Regions from separate parts of the Porphyrobacter sp. ULC335 genome, predicted to be linked through region 2. Evidence: predicted binding sites of a transcription regulator. Region 2 holds the regulator's gene; the other holds the start of a gene.

Region 1 (4,934 bases), 230 kb from region 2:
AAAGGTGAAGCCACACGTCCGACAGCCGACCGCGCACGCGAAACGCTGTTTGCGATGCTGACCAGCCGGCTGGGCGATTTCGAAGGCTTGCAGGTCGCCGATCTGTTTGCGGGTTCCGGCGCGCTCGGGCTCGAAGCCTTGTCACGGGGCGCCGACCACTGCCTGTTCGTCGAGCAGGACCGCGCGGCGGTGGATGTGATCCGCGCCAATATCACCGCCTTGGGCGCGCAGGCGCAGACCCGGGTGGAAACCGGTTCGGTGATGCAATTGCGTGCGGCGACCCGCCCACTCGATCTGATTCTTGCCGATCCCCCTTACCAATCGGGCGCGGGAGAGGTCGCGCTCGACCGGTTGTTGCGGCTCGGGTGGATCGGGCCTGAAACCTGGATCGCGCTCGAAACCGCCTTCAATGAGGATGTGGCCATCAAGGGCCTCATGCTCGACGCAGAGCGCCGGGTCGGCAAAGGGAAGCTGTGGCTCTTTCGTCTTGATCGATGAGACCGCAACGAAGCGCGATGTAGTAGTGCTTTGCCAAAGATATGCGCCCCACCTTCAGGCGATTAGGCTGAGTTCCGGTGTAAACCCTTAGACCGGATCTTGATATGCTGCGCCGCTTTGGACTTGTCTGCCTACCTGCATTGATGCTCGGCATGAGTTTGCTCACGCCTGACAAGGCAAGTGCCCAGAGCTGCCCCGCAGGGATTCCCAGTGGCGGAAATCCGGGCTGCATACCGCCAGATGTCTATAACGGCGGTCAGGGCAACGACAGTGGTGGTCCTGCGGATTCGGCTCCGTTGCTCCAGAGCTGGCAGGCGGGTCACTCTGCGCTGGTGTGGCACCAGGACGCGACCGAGGTCTGGGCGGTGTGGAACGCCATGTCCGTTTCGGACGCAACCGACATGGCACTGAAGGCCTGCAATAAGGTCATGGGTGGCGGCTGCGTGGTCGCAAGCTCATCCACGGGCGGCACAACTGCATTCGGACCGGGGTCGGACGGTTACATGCGCGCCGCATGGGGTGACAAGAAAAGCGATGCGATCAAGGCATTCCACAAGCAGTGCGCTGAAGCCGGGCAGGCCTGCCGGTTGCAGGAGACCTTCACCTCAACCCACATAAAGCGCCCCGTGATGATTCCCATCATGCGCACTGTTGCCCATTTGCCCGAAACGCGAGGCATCGCATCGTACGGAGCAATTGCCTCCCCAAGGCCCGAACCGGTTGGCACCGAATGGGTTGGCCATGTCTGGATGGCGACCGGAAAAGCGACCTACGCTGAGGCTACCGAACAAGCCCTCGCCCGATGCAGATCCGCAACGGGGATGGAATGTGCCTTGGACACACATGGGGTGAACAGCAATTTTTATCTTTATACTACTCACGACGATATGTTCTTTTGGTCGTCCGGTCTTAGTCGCAAAGAGGCCGAGGCGCATTTGTCAAAGAAGTGCAAACTGCGCTTCAAAGGAAAGAAATGCTCGATAGTCGGATTTTACGACATGGCGACACCACGCAATGACATGGTGCTCATGAGTACGAACCCGGAGACTGTTCCGGGTGGGTGAGTTGCCACATCTCCACCATTGATCCCACGAACGAGACCGAACAAATCGCTACATTCTGGGCCACGTTCCCGATGCATCTCTTCAGCAAGTAGGGTCTCCTCCGCTGTACAGAAGGGCGCACCAGGTTTTTGGTCACGCCAGAAAACCGGGTCGGCAAGGGGAAGCTCCATCTCTTCCGGCTGGATGCTTCGCCGGGTGCCGACCCGGTTCCCCCTGCGATGGAGGGTTAGCCTTCCGTGGTTTTCAGCCGGGCTTCAAGCTCGGCCCAGGTCGCCTCGCGCTGGGGTTCGGCCATGGTGGCAAGTGTCGTCTTGTCAGCGTCCTCGATCCGCCAGAAAATCTTCTGGCGATCTTCGGTGAGCGACCAGAAGTAGGTCTGGGTCTCGGGCGGCCATGCCTTGTAGGCCGTCTGCTGCTCGGCCGGCCAGCTCTGCACCTTGGTGTCCTGATCGGCGGTGGACATCGCAGACGGTGCCTGCGCGGGCGGAGTGCCGGTGTCGCCCCATTCCTGACCCGTGCCAGTGTCAGGAGTCGTGTCCGGCATTGAGGGCGGAGTTGTGCTCGGATCGGTGGACGGCGTATCGGGATAAGTCGGGGGCGTGCCCGGCGTTGTCGGGGGCGTAGCGGTCGTGCCGGGCGAGGACGGCGGCATGGTTTCGGTCGTGGTGTCCGAACCGGACTGATCCTGCGCCGCTACCATCGCGGGGGTCATCACCAGGGCCATCGCCACGCCCGCGAGACCGAATGTTTTCAGGGACTTTTGCATGGGTATCTCCAATATTGACTAACCCAAGCCTGACGAACGCGAAGAGCCTGTCCGGCCGCTCAGTCCCCTGCTGACCGGACAGTTCCAAGTATGGGGCAGCGGGCATACCGCGCAATGCCGGGCGAGGCCGCGCACCCTGCCCGCGCCACAGTCGAGCGGAAAATGTGGCGCAAAAACGGCAGGCCGAGTTTGCGTTCTGTCGCATCCGCCGCGCATAGCAGCGTCACGGCCTTGCCCCCTTGGCGATTGTTCCCTAATTGTTCGCATGAGACCATGAACAGCGACATCCCACCCCCCGCCGCCACGCGCGATTCCGGCGTTACTCCGGTCCCGGCCTATGCCGCGCGGCTGAACGCGCCTCAGCGCGCTGCCGTGCTCGCGACCGAGGGGCCGGTGCTGATGCTGGCAGGAGCAGGCACGGGAAAGACCGCCGCACTGACATCGCGGCTGGCGCATCTGGTGGCGACAGGGCGCGCCTATCCCTCGCAAATCCTTTGCGTCACCTTCACCAACAAGGCCGCGCGCGAAATGCGCGAGCGCGTGACACACCACCTCGGCCCGCAGGCGGAGGGGCTACCGTGGCTCGGCACCTTCCACTCGATCTGCGCCAAGATGCTGCGTCGCCATGCCGAACTGGTCGGGCTCCAGCACAATTACACGATCATCGACACTGACGATCAGCTGCGGCTGCTGAAGCAGCTGATCGTGGAGGCCGATCTTGACGAGAAGCGCTGGCCGGCGCGCCAGCTGGCGGGCCTGATCGACCGCTGGAAGAACCGCGGGCTTAACCCCGCCGATCTCGATGCGGTTGAGAACGAGGCCTATGCCAATGGCCGCGGCACGGCGCTCTATGCACGATATCAGGAGCGGCTGAAGCAGCTTAACGCCTGCGATTTCGGCGATCTGATGCTGCACATGCTGAACATCCTGCGCGGCCATCCCGATATCCTCGCCGATTACCAGCGCCGCTTCCGTTACATCATGGTAGACGAATATCAGGACACGAACGCGGTCCAGTACCTGTGGCTGCGGCTGCTGGCGCAGGGGCACAAGAACATCTGCGTCGTCGGCGATGATGACCAGTCGATCTATTCCTGGCGCGGGGCAGAGGTCGCCAACATCCTGCGCTTCGAGAAGGATTTCCCCGGCGCGGAAGTGATCCGGCTGGAACAGAACTACCGATCCACCCCGCACATCCTTGGCGCGGCATCGGGGCTGATCCGCGCGAACAGCCAGCGCCATGACAAGACACTGTGGACCGAGGTCAACGGCGGCGACAAGGTCAAGGTGATCGGCGTGTGGGATGCGCCCGAGGAAGCACGCCGTGTCGGCGAAGCCATCGAGCGGCTGGAGCGTGAAGGCGCGGCGCTCGATCAGGTCGCGATCCTCGTGCGCGCGCAGTACCAGACCCGGGAATTCGAAGACCGCTTCATCCAGATCGGGATCAATTACCGCATCATCGGCGGTTTCCGCTTCTACGAGCGTGCCGAGATCCGCGATGCGCTCGCCTATCTGCGCCTGATCGCGCAGCCGCAGGATGATCTGGCGTTCGAGCGCATCCACAATCAGCCGAAGCGCGGCCTCGGCGCGAAGGCACTTGAGCAGATGCACAGCCATGCGCGCCGCACCGGCCTGCCGCTGGCAGCGGCCGCGCTGCAACTGGCGGACAGCGACGAGCTGCCCAAGCGCACCGCCATCACCATCGGCGGATTGCTGCGCCAGTTCCTGTACTGGCGCGAGACGACCGAGACCGTGTCGCCTGCCGATCTGCTGCGGCTGGTCATGGAGGAATCAGGCTACAACGCCATGCTCGCCGCCGACCGTTCGCCGGAAAGTGCGGGGCGCGCGGAGAACCTCTCCGAACTTGCCCGGGCGATGGAGGAATACGAAACGCTCGGCGATTTCCTCGAGCATGTCAGCCTCGTCATGGACAACGAGCGCTCGGATGCGGGCGAGACGGTGACGATCATGACGATCCACGCCGCCAAGGGGCTGGAGTTCGACAACGTGTTCTGCGTCGGCTGGGAGGAAGGCGTCTTTCCCTCGCAACGCGCGATCGACGAAGGGGGCCTTGCGTCGCTGGAGGAGGAACGCCGCCTCGCCTATGTCGCGATCACCCGCGCGCGGCGGCATTGCACCATCCTCCACGCCGCCAATCGCCGGATCTACGGCCAGTGGACGAGCAGCATCCCCTCGCGCTTCATCGAAGACCTGCCGGCCGAACATATCGAGCAGGAAACCACGCTGACCGGCGGCGCATCGCTGTGGCGGGCAAACTGGAGCGAGCAGGAAGATCCCTTCGCCCACGTCGCGCGAGATTATCCCGCCAAAGCGCAGCAGCGCGGCCCCGGCTGGCAGCGCGCGCTAACCTCGGGCTACGAAACGAAACCGGCCCGCGTGCGCGAAAACACGCGCTCCGCTGCAAGCTTCGCCGCGCCCGCCCGATCCGACATCGCAATCGGCGCAATGGTGACCCACGCCAAGTTCGGTACGGGCTGCGTGATCGATCAGGAGGGCAACAAGCTGACGATCATGTTCGAAGACGCAGGCGAGAAGCGCGTGCTCGATAGCTTTGTAACGGTGGTGGGTTAGGCGTCAGGACAGCG
Region 2 (4,934 bases):
GAGGATTACCTCGTCGAGGCGCGGACCGCCTGCGCGCTGCCGGTGCTGCGCAAGGACTTCATGGTCGATCCGTGGCAGTGCCTCGAAGCGCGCGCCCTCGGGGCCGACGCGATCCTGATCATCGTCGCCGCGCTGGAGGACAGCGCGATGGCCGAGATCGAAGCCGCCGCGCGCGAGCATGACATGGACGTTCTCGTCGAAGTCCATGACGAGGCCGAGATGGAGCGTGCCGCGCGCGTCCTCAAATCGCGTCTCATCGGGGTCAACAACCGCGATCTGAAGACCTTCACCACCAGTCTCGCCACCACGGAACGCCTCGCCCCGCTTGCGCCCGAAGGCACGCTGCTGGTTGGCGAGAGCGGGATCAACACCCATGCCGATATCCAGCTGCTCGAAGCGGCCGGCGTGCGCACCTTCCTCGTCGGCGAAAGCCTGATGCGCGCTGACGATATTGCGAGTGCCACGCGAGCCCTGCTGGGCTCAGAAGCGTAGAGCATGACCAAACTCACCCACCTTGATAGCGACGGCACCGCGCATATGGTCGACGTCGGCGGCAAGCCCGCCACCGCCCGCCGCGCGGTGGCATCGGGGCGGATCGCCATGTCGGCAGAGGCGCTGGAAGCCATCCGCGCTGGCAATGCGCCCAAGGGCGACGTGCTCGGCACCGCGCGGATCGCCGGGATCATGGCGGCCAAGCGCACGGGCGAGTTGATCCCGCTATGCCATCCACTCGCACTCGACGCGGTGAATATCGACTTCGCTTACGAAGCAGACGCCATCCGCGCCACCGCCACCGCCTCGCTCACCGGCAAGACGGGCGTGGAAATGGAAGCGATGACAGCGGTTTCGGTCGCACTCCTTACAATCTATGACATGGCTAAAGCCATCGACAAGGGCATGGTGATCGGCGAAGTCCGCCTGATCGCCAAAAGCGGCGGCAAGTCCGGCGACTGGAAAGCGCCCGCTTGAACGCGCCGCTCGGCCTGGAGGAAGCTCAAGCCCGCCTGTTGGCGCTCGCTCCGCAGCCCCCTTCCTGTGTGCTTGGCCTCTCGACGTTTGCCGAACGGCGTTTCTTGGCCAAGGACGTTACCGCCCTTCGCACCCAACCCGCCGCCGATCTGTCCGCAATGGACGGTTATGCGATAACGTCAGGCGCCGGTCCTTGGCAGCGTGTGGGCGAAAGCCGTGCGGGCGCGCCCTACCCCGCCGAACTCGCCGCAGGCCAATGCGTGCGAATTTCGACGGGCGCGATCGTTCCAGAGGGTGCGGTCAGCGTGCTGCTTCAGGAAGATGCCCGCGTCGAAGACAACCTCGTGACTGCGACCGAACTTCCGCCGCCGGGCAAGCACATTCGCAAGGCCGGCTTCGATTTCCGCGATGGCGACACGGTGCTGACAAAAGGCACCGCCTACTCGCCTGCAGTGCTAGCGCTCGCGGCCTCGGCCGGACACGGGGTGCTGTCGTGGCGCTTGCCCCCCGGGGTCGCCGTACTCGACAGCGGCGATGAATTGGTCGCGCCCGGCAAGCCCTGCGGCCCGCACCAGACCCCGGCGAGCAACGGTGTGATGCTGGCCGCGATGCTCTCCCCCTATGTCGGCTTCGTCGACCCCTTAGGCCCGGTGGCCGATGATCGCGCCGCGCTCGCCGCCGCCCTCAAGCGCGCCGAGGACAGCCACATCCTCATCACCTCCGGCGGGGCATCGGTGGGCGATCATGATCTCATCCAGCAGGCGCTCAAGGACTGGGGTGCGAAAATCGACTTCTGGCGGGTAGCGATCAAGCCGGGCAAGCCGCTGATGGTCGCGACGCGGGAGGATGCGTTGGGCAGGCAGGTGATCCTTGGCCTACCCGGCAATCCGGTGTCGAGCTTCGTCACCGCCTTCCTGTTTGCCCTGCCGCTGGTGCGCGCCAGCATGGGCGATCCTGACCCGCTCCCGCGCGCGGTCACGATGCTGGCGGGCGAAGACCTGCCCGCCATCGGCCCACGCCGCGAATTCCTGCGCGCAATGAGCGATGGAGAAAGCGTGCGACTGGCCGGATCGCAGGATTCCTCGGCGCTCTCCGCCCTTGCCGCCGCCGATTGCCTGATCGACCGGCCCGCCCACGCCCCGCCAGTCGCGGCGGGCGAGCCGGTGCGGGTGTTCCGCCTCCAAAATGGCTGAATTGCGAGGGTTTGGCGCGCGGCGCGCTTGACACCCTTTCGCGGGTTGCCTAATTGTTCCTTGTTCGTTCACCTTAATGGCGGAACGGGCGTGCATGCAAAGCACCTTGCCCTCATCCGGGCGGGTGCCTCTTGGAGCACATCTGGGACTGGCGCCGGGCCGATGGGCCGGGCGTGAATGCGACCAAGGGAGATTTATCCATGCTGACGGCCAAGCAGCACGAGTTGATCCGTTTCATCCAGCAAAGGCTGGAAGAAACCGGCATCTCGCCGAGTTTCGAGGAAATGAAGGAAGCGCTCGACCTCAAGAGCAAGTCGGGCGTGCACCGGCTGATTTCCGCGCTGGAAGAACGCGGGTTCCTGCGCCGCCTGCCCAACCGCGCGCGCGCGCTTGAAGTGATCCGCCAGCCCGGCGACACGACCCCTGCGCGCAGCAATGCTGCGGGCGGCAATGTGGTGCCGATGGTTCCGCCTGCTCCGCGTGTGGCCGAATCCGTTGCCGCGAATGATGTGATCGAACTGCCCTTGCACGGGCGGATCGCGGCGGGTGCGCCGATCGAGGCGCTGGAAGGCCAGTCGACCCTGCCGGTTCCGGCCGCGTTGCTCGGCCCGGGCGAGCATTATGCGCTCGAAGTGTCGGGCGACTCGATGGTCGAAGCGGGTATCTTCGATGGCGATTTCGCGCTGGTGCGGCGGACCAACACCGCGCGCGATGGCGAGATCGTGGTCGCGCTGGTGCGCGGCGAGGAAGCGACGCTGAAGTATCTGCGCAAGGAAGGCGGCCAGATCCGGCTCGATCCGGCCAACGCGGCCTATGATCCGCAGTTCTATCGCCCCGACGAGGTCGAGGTGCAGGGCAAGCTGGCTGGCCTGCTGCGCCGCTATCACTGAGGCAATCGGGGCCGGAGGGCGTAGCGCGCGGGGGCGGTAATGCTCGCTTTGGCGTGAAACATCGCTCTCCGGCCTGATTGCTGTTCTATTTCAGACTGTTGGCTTAATGCTGGTGCCGATCCAGCCCCGATTTCAGGGGTTCCAGACCCCGGTTAGACCCCCTTCAGACCCCTTCTAGCCCGGCTTAGACCCCCCTAAGCGCCGGTTTGGCCCGATGGGTGTGTCACTCCTTCACACCGCACCACCAGCCATGCGAGCCCTGACCCTCGGCAACGGTGGTAATCCGCTCGCTGGCAAGATTGATCGACAAGCCTCCGGACCGTTCGAGGAAGCGTCGGTCGGCCTTGAGCCAGCGCGGGCGGCAGGAACGGGGAAGAAACCGCTCCGAAACAACGATGTCGGCGTCGGCACAGGCGGCGGCCAGGGAGCGCTCCTCGACCTGGTCACGCCCACGGCCCAGCAGCAGCACCCAGTCCCGCCCGCCCCGCTGGAGGGTGAGGGTGCAAAAGGCCGAAGAACACCGCGCCCCCTTCCATTCGGCGAGCGGCACCGGCTCTGCCGCAACGCCCGCAAGCTCCATCAAATTGTCGCGGGTGTAGGACGAACGCCCGTCACGCAGGGACAAAAGCCGCGGATTTCCGTCAGGCCCCGTCATCGTGATGCCGACCTGTTGCCCGTCGCCCGCCACCAGCAGATCAGGCACCGGTGTCGCCGCCGCCAGCAGGCCCGCCACCGCCACCGGGAGAAATCCGGCAAGCCGCACCCGCCCCTTCCACAGCGCCAGCCACAAGCCACCGCACGCGAACAGAGCGACTGCCAAGGTGCTGATTTGCGGCATCATTCGCACCGCCCCCGCCTGCCTGGCCGTGACATGCGCGATCCATAACAGCAGCGCCAGCGACTGTTCTACCAGCCACCAGAACGGCGCCCCCGCTCCCACAAGATCGGCCACCAGCGCCAGCGCGATCATCGGCATCGCAACAAACGTCACCAACGGGATCGCCACCACATTGGCGAAGGCGCCATACATCCCCGCACGGTGGAAGTGGAACAGCACGATCGGCATCAGCGCCAGTTCGATCACCACACCTGTCGCAAACAGCATGACCACCCGCCGCCCGGTGCGAGCCCACCACGGCTCCTCGCGCGGGGCGAGGAAGGCTTGCACCGGCGCGCTGTTGGCGAGAGCGATGATCGCCAGCACGGCGGCGAAACTCATCTGGAAGCTCGGGCCGACCGCGCTTTCGGGCCAGAGCAACAGCACGAAGCCCGCCGCCACCGCCACCATCCTGAGCGAGAGCGCATCGCGCCCCAAGGCCAGCGCGCCGAGCACCAGTAGGGCGGCAACACAGCTGCGGATCGTCGGAACCTCGGCGCCAGTCAGCAGCGTATAGCCCACTCCCGCCAGCGCCCCCGCCCCCGCAGCGACCACCGGCAAACGCACCCGCAACGCCAGAGCAGGCCACAGCGCCAGCAAGCGCAGCACGGCGAAATAGGCCGCAGCGATCACCGCGCTGACGTGCAAGCCGCTGATCGAGAGAAGGTGTGTCAGCCCCGAATCCCGCATCGCCGCCTCGTCGCTCTCGGCAATCCCTCCGCGATCCCCGCTGGCAAAAGCCGCAGCGATTGCTCCCGGAGAGCCCTCGACCTGTGACCGGACATGCTCGGCCAGCGAGCGTTGCAAACTGGCGAGACCGCGGCTTTCCGGCGCGGGGCTGGCCACCGTCAGCGTGCCGACCATCGTGCCGGTCGCGGCAAGCCCCTGAAACCACGCCGCGCGCGCGAAGTCGTAACTACCGGGCAACATCGGGCTGGCTGGCGGCATCAAGCGTGCCCGCAGCCGCACGATGGTACCCTCTGCAAGGCCTGCAGGCACTCCGCC

What was found. The regulator LexA, encoded in region 2, represses DNA repair genes until DNA is damaged. The targets are predictions, from matches to a motif close to GTTCCNCNCTTGTTCT.
Region 1: KVF90_RS13250 (ATP-dependent helicase) is a predicted target of LexA. The motif match lies at 2,577-2,592, and genes of this name have one in related genera.

Annotation. Positions count from the first base shown of each region.
Region 1 is NZ_CP078091.1:2,763,459-2,768,392, forward strand. Features, by position in the region: gene rsmD (16S rRNA (guanine(966)-N(2))-methyltransferase RsmD) at 1-498, shown strand, start outside; gene KVF90_RS13240 (DUF4189 domain-containing protein) at 603-1,562, shown strand; gene KVF90_RS13245 (hypothetical protein) at 1,789-2,328, opposite strand; gene KVF90_RS13250 (ATP-dependent helicase) at 2,602-4,920, shown strand.
Region 2 is NZ_CP078091.1:2,537,827-2,542,760, forward strand. Features, by position in the region: gene trpC (indole-3-glycerol phosphate synthase TrpC) at 1-492, shown strand, start outside; gene moaC (cyclic pyranopterin monophosphate synthase MoaC) at 496-969, shown strand; gene KVF90_RS12120 (molybdopterin molybdotransferase MoeA) at 966-2,162, shown strand; gene lexA (transcriptional repressor LexA) at 2,363-3,052, shown strand; gene KVF90_RS12130 (ComEC/Rec2 family competence protein) at 3,276-4,934, opposite strand, start outside.